DNA from 4 places in the Exiguobacterium sp. TDN 0502 genome. Region 3 is predicted to be linked to each of the others. Evidence: riboswitches for the same ligand, from Rfam matches in the RefSeq annotation. Region 3 holds a riboswitch; each other region holds the start of a gene.
The links. Region 3 has a riboswitch for S-adenosylmethionine ahead of ACRPK8_RS10720 (alpha/beta hydrolase). Riboswitches for the same ligand answer to the same signal wherever they lie in the genome.
Positions count from the first base shown of each region.

Region 1: another riboswitch for S-adenosylmethionine. It lies ahead of metK (methionine adenosyltransferase); the one in region 3 lies ahead of ACRPK8_RS10720 (alpha/beta hydrolase).
Region 2: another riboswitch for S-adenosylmethionine. It lies ahead of mtnK (S-methyl-5-thioribose kinase); the one in region 3 lies ahead of ACRPK8_RS10720 (alpha/beta hydrolase).
Region 4: another riboswitch for S-adenosylmethionine. It lies ahead of ACRPK8_RS15325 (Na+/H+ antiporter NhaC family protein); the one in region 3 lies ahead of ACRPK8_RS10720 (alpha/beta hydrolase).

Region 1 covers NZ_JBOZGJ010000001.1:261,451-263,652, reverse strand. Annotated here, with positions in the region: gene pckA (phosphoenolpyruvate carboxykinase (ATP)) at 1-794, opposite strand, end outside; SAM riboswitch class I at 1,029-1,155, shown strand; gene metK (methionine adenosyltransferase) at 1,284-2,202, shown strand, end outside.
Region 2 covers NZ_JBOZGJ010000008.1:17,282-19,483, reverse strand. Annotated here, with positions in the region: gene ACRPK8_RS09725 (2,3-diketo-5-methylthiopentyl-1-phosphate enolase) at 1-564, opposite strand, end outside; SAM riboswitch class I at 635-736, opposite strand; SAM riboswitch class I at 942-1,045, shown strand; gene mtnK (S-methyl-5-thioribose kinase) at 1,124-2,202, shown strand, end outside.
Region 3 covers NZ_JBOZGJ010000009.1:59,710-61,911, forward strand. Annotated here, with positions in the region: gene ACRPK8_RS10715 (methionine ABC transporter ATP-binding protein) at 1-394, opposite strand, end outside; SAM riboswitch class I at 482-586, opposite strand; SAM riboswitch class I at 838-939, shown strand; gene ACRPK8_RS10720 (alpha/beta hydrolase) at 1,007-1,765, shown strand; gene ACRPK8_RS10725 (thymidine kinase) at 1,851-2,202, opposite strand, start outside.
Region 4 covers NZ_JBOZGJ010000024.1:564-2,765, forward strand. Annotated here, with positions in the region: gene ACRPK8_RS15325 (Na+/H+ antiporter NhaC family protein) at 1-835, opposite strand, end outside; SAM riboswitch class I at 917-1,021, opposite strand; gene ACRPK8_RS15330 (metal ABC transporter solute-binding protein, Zn/Mn family) at 1,090-2,067, opposite strand.

The DNA of each region.
Region 1 (2,202 bases), on a different contig from region 3:
CCACCTTCGATGTTGAAGACACCATCGTGCGACCACCCGTGCTCATCGTCCCCGATCAATTGACGGCTATCATCAGCAGAAAGGGTGGTCTTACCAGTGCCGGATAGACCGAAGAACAGGGCGACGTCCCCTTCGTGTCCGACGTTTGCCGAGCAGTGCATGGAAAGAACGTTTTCCTGTGGCAAGAGGTAGTTCATGACAGAGAAGATTGATTTTTTAATCTCACCGGCATACTCCGTTCCGCCGATCAAAACAATCCGGTGTTCGAACGACATCGCGATGAATGTTTCGGAGTTGGTTCCGTCAACGGCAGGATCGGCTTTGAATTCCGGCGCGTAGACGACTGTGAACGGTTCAAAAGCAGCCACTTCGGGATACTCGCGTAAGAAGAGCTGTTTGGCAAAGAGATTATGCCAGGCATATTGTGTGAGCACACGAACCGGAAGGGTAAAGTGCGTATCTGCCCCTGCTGCGGCTTCTGTGTAGTAGAGCCGGTCAGCTTCGTTCATGTAACGAAGAACCTTTTGCAGCAATTGTTCAAATTTGTCTCCATCCATCGGTTGGTTGACGTGACCCCAATCGATGTGAGACTCGCAGGAAGAATCACGGACGATGAACTTATCTTTTGGTGAACGACCTGTAAATTTCCCCGTTTCTACAGATAATGCGCCGTTCTCGGCAAGGACACCTTCTTCATTTCGAATCGCATGTTCGACAAGTTCAGCAACAGAGAGTTGTTTGAACACATGCTCTTTCTTGAGTAGTTCTTCGATATTCAGGACCGTCATCGGCATCCTGACCCCACCTTTCCCCTACGTTGGTTTTGGCTCATCGTATTTAGTATGACACAATTATTATATATGACATACTAAAGAGAGAGCAATCATTTTCTGATGCTGATTTCTATTTATCTGGAAACGCTTTCAGCATTAACAGTTTAACATCTCTTTCAAAAAGTTTCGACTAGAATTTGAAACCTTGCTTGACAGAGTAGGTACAACTTTATATCATGTAATTCGTAACGGATACTCTTATTCTGAGCAGGTGGAGGGAACAAGGCCCGAAGAAACCCGGCAACCGTCCTACATTAATCAATATATTAATGAGGGAAAAGGTGCTCTCCTGAAGCGAAGTAAACACTTCGAACGATAAGAGGGTAAAGGAAGAACGCACAACCTTTCCCTGACCATTTTTTGGACTTGGAAGGGTTTTTTTCATTTTACCGTCCCACTCAACTAGGGGAAATGAGTACACCGTCAAATTCTTTTTTGGGAGGGTCATACATGACAAACCTTAATCGCCGACTATTCACGTCGGAGTCAGTCACTGAAGGTCATCCAGATAAAATCTGTGACCAAATTTCAGATTCAATTCTTGATGCCATCCTCGCAGCGGATCCGAACGCACGTGTTGCAGCAGAAACTTCTGTTACAACAGGTCTCGTTCTCGTTGCAGGTGAGATCACGACATCCACTTACGTCGACATTCCGAAAGTCGTCCGTGAAACGATTCGTGAAATCGGCTACACACGCGCGAAATACGGTTTCGACGCAGATACGTGTGCTGTCTTGACATCAATTGATGAGCAATCAGCGGATATCGCTCTTGGTGTCGACCAAGCGCTTGAAGCACGTGAAGGTAGCATGTCTGATGCAGAAATCGATGCAATTGGAGCAGGAGACCAAGGTCTCATGTTCGGTTATGCAACGAAAGAAACACCAGAACTCATGCCACTTCCAATCTCACTTTCGCACCGTCTCGCACGCCGTTTGGCAGAAGTGCGTAAAAACGGTCAACTCGACTACCTTCGTCCGGACGGAAAAACACAAGTCACGGTCGAATACAACGAGAACAACGAGCCGGTTCGTGTCGATACGATCGTCATCTCGACACAACACGCGGAAGAAGTCACGCTTGAGCAAATCCAAGCGGACTTGAAAGAACACGTCATCACACCGGTCATCCCGGCGGAATACATCGATGCAGCAACGAAATTCTTCATCAACCCGACTGGTCGTTTCGTCATCGGCGGACCACAAGGAGATGCTGGATTAACAGGTCGTAAGATCATCGTTGATACGTACGGTGGATATGCACGCCATGGCGGTGGCGCATTCTCAGGTAAAGATCCAACAAAAGTCGACCGTTCAGCTGCATACGCAGCACGTTACGTCGCGAAGAACCTCGTTGCTGCAGGTCTTG
Region 2 (2,202 bases), on a different contig from region 3:
GAAGTGAGCATCGATGACCTCACGTCCGATTCGTGCCCGATCAATCGTTGGTGTCAACGGATTGTCGTATAGGATCTCATCGTCCTTGACGAGATCAATCCCACCAGCAAGTTGTCCTTCAAGTTGATCACGAAGGAACGATAAATCGCGTCCGATGACCCCTTTGAAGATGCTCATTAACAGTGGACGATCTTCGACACCGATTAAGGAACGGACCCCTTCGATGCCGAACTTCGCACCTGGAAAGTCCGACGTAAATGTATCGGGTAGTAGCAATTCCGTTAATTTGATTTCACCGTCGAGTGAGAGTTTCCCGAAGACGGTCGTCAAGATCGCAGAAAAGTCGCGCGATACATTGTGTTCCGGATAACGAATCGTGATATAGCCTTTACCGTCGCGCTCTTCCGTATGTACGACTTCCCCTTTGAACGAGGCGAGTTGTTGTTGTTCGAGATGATTCAGTTCCGTCCAAGAACCGACTGTCAGACCAAGCGCGAGTTGTTCAGCGCGTTGTTCGAGTCGATCGCGAACGGTCAATTGATAAGTAGCAGTGATATAAGTCATGTCTTTCCTCCTTCAACAAAAAAATGGTCTCTCGTCAGCGACAAGAGACCATGAATGATTCGAACGTGGACTCTTATCTGTCAGCTTAGTAGCTGCAAGAATTAGCACCGTGCCAAAAGGTCGGTTGCTGCGACATCGTAGGGCTTGTCCCTCCGTCTGCTCTTGATAAGAATTGGATGAAATTGTGAAATCTAATTGCAATTTTTGCATGGGAATCGTCACTTGTCAAACTAATTTTAGAAAATTTATTTTTTTGAAAATACTCTTTCTATAGATGGCTTAAAAATGCGATCCGTTTCTGCTTGATTTCGATTTGACAGCAGGGAAGAGGGTTGCGTAAGATTCAAATCAATATCACACACGACAACTACATACGACTCTTATCGCGAGTTGGCAGAGGGAATTGGCCCGATGACGCCGCAGCAACCGACCACTAGGCACGGTGCTACATCCAACAGACGTTTCGTCTGAGAGATAAGAGGATGCAGTGACTTTCCTGCGCCTCTTTTCGATGACGAAAAGAGGCGCTTTTTCGTGTATCACATAGGGGGAAACTGAGATGACATACAAAGCATTTACAGAACAGGACGCGATTGATCGTGTCCGCTCATTAGGACTGATCGGCGACGGAGCCGTCGAAGCAGAAGAGATTGGTGACGGCAATCTCAACCTCGTTTTTCGGATTCGGGAGGGTGAACATCGATTGATTCTAAAACAAGCACTACCCTACGCGAAAGTCGTCGGCGAGAGCTGGCCGTTATCGCTCGAGCGGGCGTGGATCGAACAATCCGCACTCCGTGAATTCGCGCGGCACGCCGTACCGTTCGTACCACGTGTCTTTCATGCCAGTCACGAAGAGGCGTATACGGTCATGGAAGATCTTTCACATCTGACGATCGTTCGAAGCGGTTTACTTGCAGGTGAACAGTATCCGTTTCTTGCAGAACATATCGGTTCTTATCTCGCTCGGACGTTGTTCCATACATCGGACTTTGCGCTTGGTCCGGTTGAAAAGAAACGCGTCGCCCGGACGTACTACAATCCGGATCTGTGCGACATCACGGAAAAGTTAATCTTCACCGATCCATTCCATGATGCGGAGACGAACGAGATCGAGGCAGGACTCGAAGAAGAGGTGGCTCATTTATGGGTAGACGATGAGTTAAAACGCGAAGTCGCAAAACTTGAAGCGCTCTTCATCACAAAAGGGGACGCGTTGTTACACGGCGATCTACATACTGGAAGCATCTTCGCCTCGGCGACAGAAACGAAAGTCATCGACCCTGAATTCGCCTTCTATGGTCCATTCGGATTCGATGTTGGACAGTTCATCGCCCACTTATTCTTTGCGGCATATCCGGATTATTCAGCACTTCGTGATGCCCGGATTCGGGACATCGATACGTTCTGGCTGACGTTCGCTTCGACGTTCCGTGCCTTATGGGAACGGGAAGCTGTCGAACCGTTCCAGACATCGGGACTCGTCGACGATGTACTGAGTACGATCTTACAGGATGCCCTTGGCTTCGCCGGTTGCGAATTGATTCGGCGGACGATTGGTCTCGCGCCGGTCGCTGATCTGGAATCGATCGGTTCTACGACGGAACGCTTAGAGCGGAAACGTCATGCCTTACGACT
Region 3 (2,202 bases):
CCGCTAGATCGACGAATTCGAGTAACTCCGTCACCCTGCGGCGAATCTCGTCTTTCTTGACGCCTGCGAGAACAAGAGGTTTTGCGACATTCGTAAAGACCGTGTTTGCATTCAGTAGATTGAAGTGTTGAAAGATCATCCCGATCCGCTGTTTCGCTTGGCGTAACTTTTTCGGTGATAGCTGTGTCAAATCTTCTCCGTCAACCGTCACCGTTCCTGATGTTGGTCGTTCTAATAGATTGACGCAACGGAGCAGTGAACTTTTTCCGGCACCGCTAAAGCCGATGACACCAAAGATTTCGCCTTTTTCGATCGTCAGGTCGACACCGTCGAGCGCTGCAATCGTCTGATCCTTCGTGACGTATGTTTTCTTGACTTGATGAAATGCAATCATTCCGTTTTCCCCCTTCATTCAACAAAAAAAGGTCTCTTCTTGAGAAACAAGAAGAGACCTGGATCCGCACAGTGGCAGAATCCACTCCACTCATCTCTCAGACAGCTGTCTGATGGAATTGGCACAGTGCTCATAAGTGAGTCTGTTGCCGAGGTTTCGTAGGGCCAGTCCCTCCACCTCTCTGGATAAGTATTGCGGTATGAAATTCGTTATGTGTGTTGTTGCAGTGTTGCTTATGTCGTAAAACTAATTTTTACATTACGGGTCGAACCTTTGAAAGTCAACCAATTTTACAAAAATAATCCATTTGGCGCATATCGATGAATTGACAAGTTATGGATTCACTCAATGAACGGATTCGTCATTCGTCAAGAACGATTTGATAAGTCATTTTCGGTCGTGCTACCATCGTCTCAATGATTAATCCGACAATTCCAATCTGATATTTATCAAGAGTGAACGAGAGACCTGGCTCTAGGACTTCACGGCAACCTGCAATCTGTAAGGTGCTCCGACCAGCAAAGCGCGGCTTTGGATGATACGGTGAAAAACTCGTGGACGTCCAAGCAGTGACGTCGACGAGTTTTTTTCATGAATGGAGGAAAAATAGTAATGATGAACTATCCTGTATTAACTGGTGCTGAAGCGTTTTATTTTCAAGGTGGTCCGATCGGCATTCTAATCTGTCATGGGTTTAATGCGACACCGCAAAGTGTCCGCGACGTCGGTGAGGCATTTGCTGCTGAAGGATTCACTGTTTACGCGCCACGTTTGCGCGGACACGGAACGAACGTCCGCGAGTTCGAACAATCGACCGCCCGATGTTGGAAAGAAAGCCTGCAAGACGGCTATGAACGTTTACAAGAAACGTGCGATCACGTCTTCGTCGTCGGTCAATCGATGGGCGCGACGCTCGCACTATCGCTCGCTGCTGACGGGATTCCGTTCGCAGGGATCATTACGATCAATGCCGCCCTCTCCGTTCCATCCTATGAAGCACTCTCGTTTGATGAAGGTCCGCAGTACTTACCGGAAGGGGCACCAGACATCAAGCGATCTGCCTTCGAAATCATCTATGATCTCGTTCCGAGCCGGTGTGCGTTCGAACTCGTCCGTCTAATGGACGAAACAAAAAAACGCCTAGGATTGATTCTTCTGCCGACATTGATTCTCTACTCAGCGACCGATCACGTCGTTCCGCCGTCAAGCTCGGATTACCTGCATCGGCATATCGGAACGAACGATAAACGCAGCTATTGTCTTCTCAACTCGTACCACGTCGCAACCCTCGATCATGACCGGGATTTAATCGTTCGTGAGACGGTCCGCTTCATCGAACGATCAAACCGTTTCTCGCAGGAAATAGGGTAATAAAAAAACAGCCACTCGTTTCCGTGAAGAAGTGAATGGCTGCTAGATCAAAGGACGAGACGACCGCAAGCGGTTCGTCTTTTTTTCATCCTTGTTGCTGCTGTATCGATTGTAACGGCTTCGGCTTTCCTGGCACCTCATGGCAATGCCGGCACCGTGGCTCATACGACTCCGACGCTCCGACTAGGATAATCGGGTCATCATAGTTTGCCGGTTTTCCGTCAATTAACCGTTGCGTTCTTGAAGCGGGATCGCCACATGACAGACAGATCGCCTGTAGTTTCGTCACGAACTCTGCGCGTGCCAGTAATTCCGGCATCTTTCCAAACGGCTCTGCCCGGAAGTCTTGATCGAGTCCTGCACAAATGACACGTTTTCCGTCTTGTGCGAGCGCTTCGATGACTTGTACGATTTCATCATCAAAGAATTGAACTTCA
Region 4 (2,202 bases), on a different contig from region 3:
ACATCCCTTCAGACATCGAAAGGACGAAGCCGCTTAAACCAAAGCTACCGTCGACCATTCCGATGATGCCGGTGAGTAACGTTCCCCCGATGAGGACGAGGATGACATTGACGCCAAAGATCGCAAGAACGATGACGGCGAGGTATGGAATCAATTTGTAGAACTCGAATGCCTTAGCTTCGACGACATCCCCTGATCCGGAAACGAACGCCAGTAGGATGATTGTCAGGATAGCAGCCGGAAGAACGATCATGAAGTTCGTCCGGAACTTATCACGCATGTTCGTTTTTTGTGTCCGGACGGCAGCGATTGTCGTATCGGAGATAAATGACAAGTTATCGCCAAACATCGATCCCCCGACGACGGCAGCAGCTGCGATCGCAACGTTGATGTCTGTCGCTTCATGAATACCGAAAGCGATCGGTGCAAGGGCGGCAATCGTTCCGGTAGAGGTTCCCATTGCCATCGAGATGAAGGCAGCGATGATGAATAGTCCGCTCATGAGGAGCGATGGCGGTAAGAACGTCAAGGCAGCATTGACGGTTGCATCAATCGCACCGATCGCTTCTGCCGTTCCGGAGAACGTCCCGGCTAATAAGAAGATGAAGACCATGATCATGATGTCTGGATTTCCGGCACCGGTTGCAATCCGTTCGACCGTTTGATTAATCGATCCTTTCGTCGTCACGGCAGCAAAAATTAAAGCGATCAAAGCGGCGATGAGAATCGGGAATTTGTAAAAGTCGTCATAGAAGATCCCGGCTCCGATGAAGAGGACCAGGAACACGACGAGCGGAAGCAGTGCCCATTTGTTAGGCGTGATCGTTTCATTCATTGTTGACACCTCGTTTCTCAAAGATACAAAAAAAGACCCCTTCGCAAGAAAGAAGGCGGTCTTTATCGAGTAAAGACGCTCTTCTTATCTCTCAAGCTTACGCTTGCTGGATTTGGCACAGTACGAATCAAATCGTCCGCTGCCGAAACATCATTGGGCCAGTCCCTCCGTTTCTCGCGATAAAAAGAAGTCATTCAATTGTCTAAAACACGTTTCTTACCGTACCGCATTGAGTAACGCGTGTCAACTGTACTTTACTGAAGTGCTTGTTTTAATGTCGCAACGTTTTCTTCCATCAACTTGAAATACGAGCTGTTTTGTTGCGCTTTCGTCACTGACTCGAGATTATGGATCGTCACCGATTCAGCGCCGATTTCTTTTTGGATGACACGCGCGACCTTCGGTGAGACTGTCTCTTCGAAAGCGACGTATTTCAAATCATGCATCCGGGCTTCCTTGACTAACGCCGCTAGCTGTTTTTGTGACGGTTCATCTGACGGGGAGATACCTGCAATCGGAAGTTGTGTAAAACCATATCGTTCAGCGAGATAACCGTATGCAGCGTGCGTGACGAGAAGTTCCTTTTTCGAGCCGTCAGTGACGGCCTGCTTGAACTCTTTATCTAATGCATCAGCTTGTTGATCGAAGGATTTCAAGTTTTTTTCGAACGTTGCCTTCTCTTTTGGTACTTCTTTTGACAGTGCAGTCGTAATCGAGCGTGCCATCGCTTTGGCATTGACCGGATCAAGCCAGACATGCGGATCGTATTTTCCGTGGTCGTGCCCGTCTTCTTCGTATGCGTGTTCATCCGTTGCATGATCATCATGTCCGTCTTCTGCGTGCGCATGAAGAGTGGCATCGGATTCAAGCAAGTGGACATCTTTACTTGTCTCGACAAAACGGACGTCCGTTCCTTTTAAGCTCTCTTGAATTTTTTTGGAGTACGGTTCGAGTGTCGTACCTGTCAAAAGGAACAAGTCCCCTTTAGCAATCTCGGTCAGTTGCTTGGAAGTAGGTTCATATGAGTGAGGATCTGCACCCGGTGGAACGATCATCTTGACGTTTACCTGATCACCACCGATTTCACGGGCGATGGCAGCCGTTGCGAACGTCGATGTGTAGACTTCCGTCTGGTTGTCATCTGAAGTCGACGAATCAGTGTTCGATCCGCAAGCGGCGAGGATACTTGCGCTCGCCAGTGCGACGGTTAAAGCAGGAATGACTTTTTTCATTTTATATTCCCTCCGTTGTTAAAACGTAATAATTCCGATTTGGACTTTTTCACTATAGCGGAACGTCCGTGAGGCGTCAAGTAGGAATACTAAGACGTTCGACTTCTTTTAAAACGGGGTAAAAGAATAACAAAG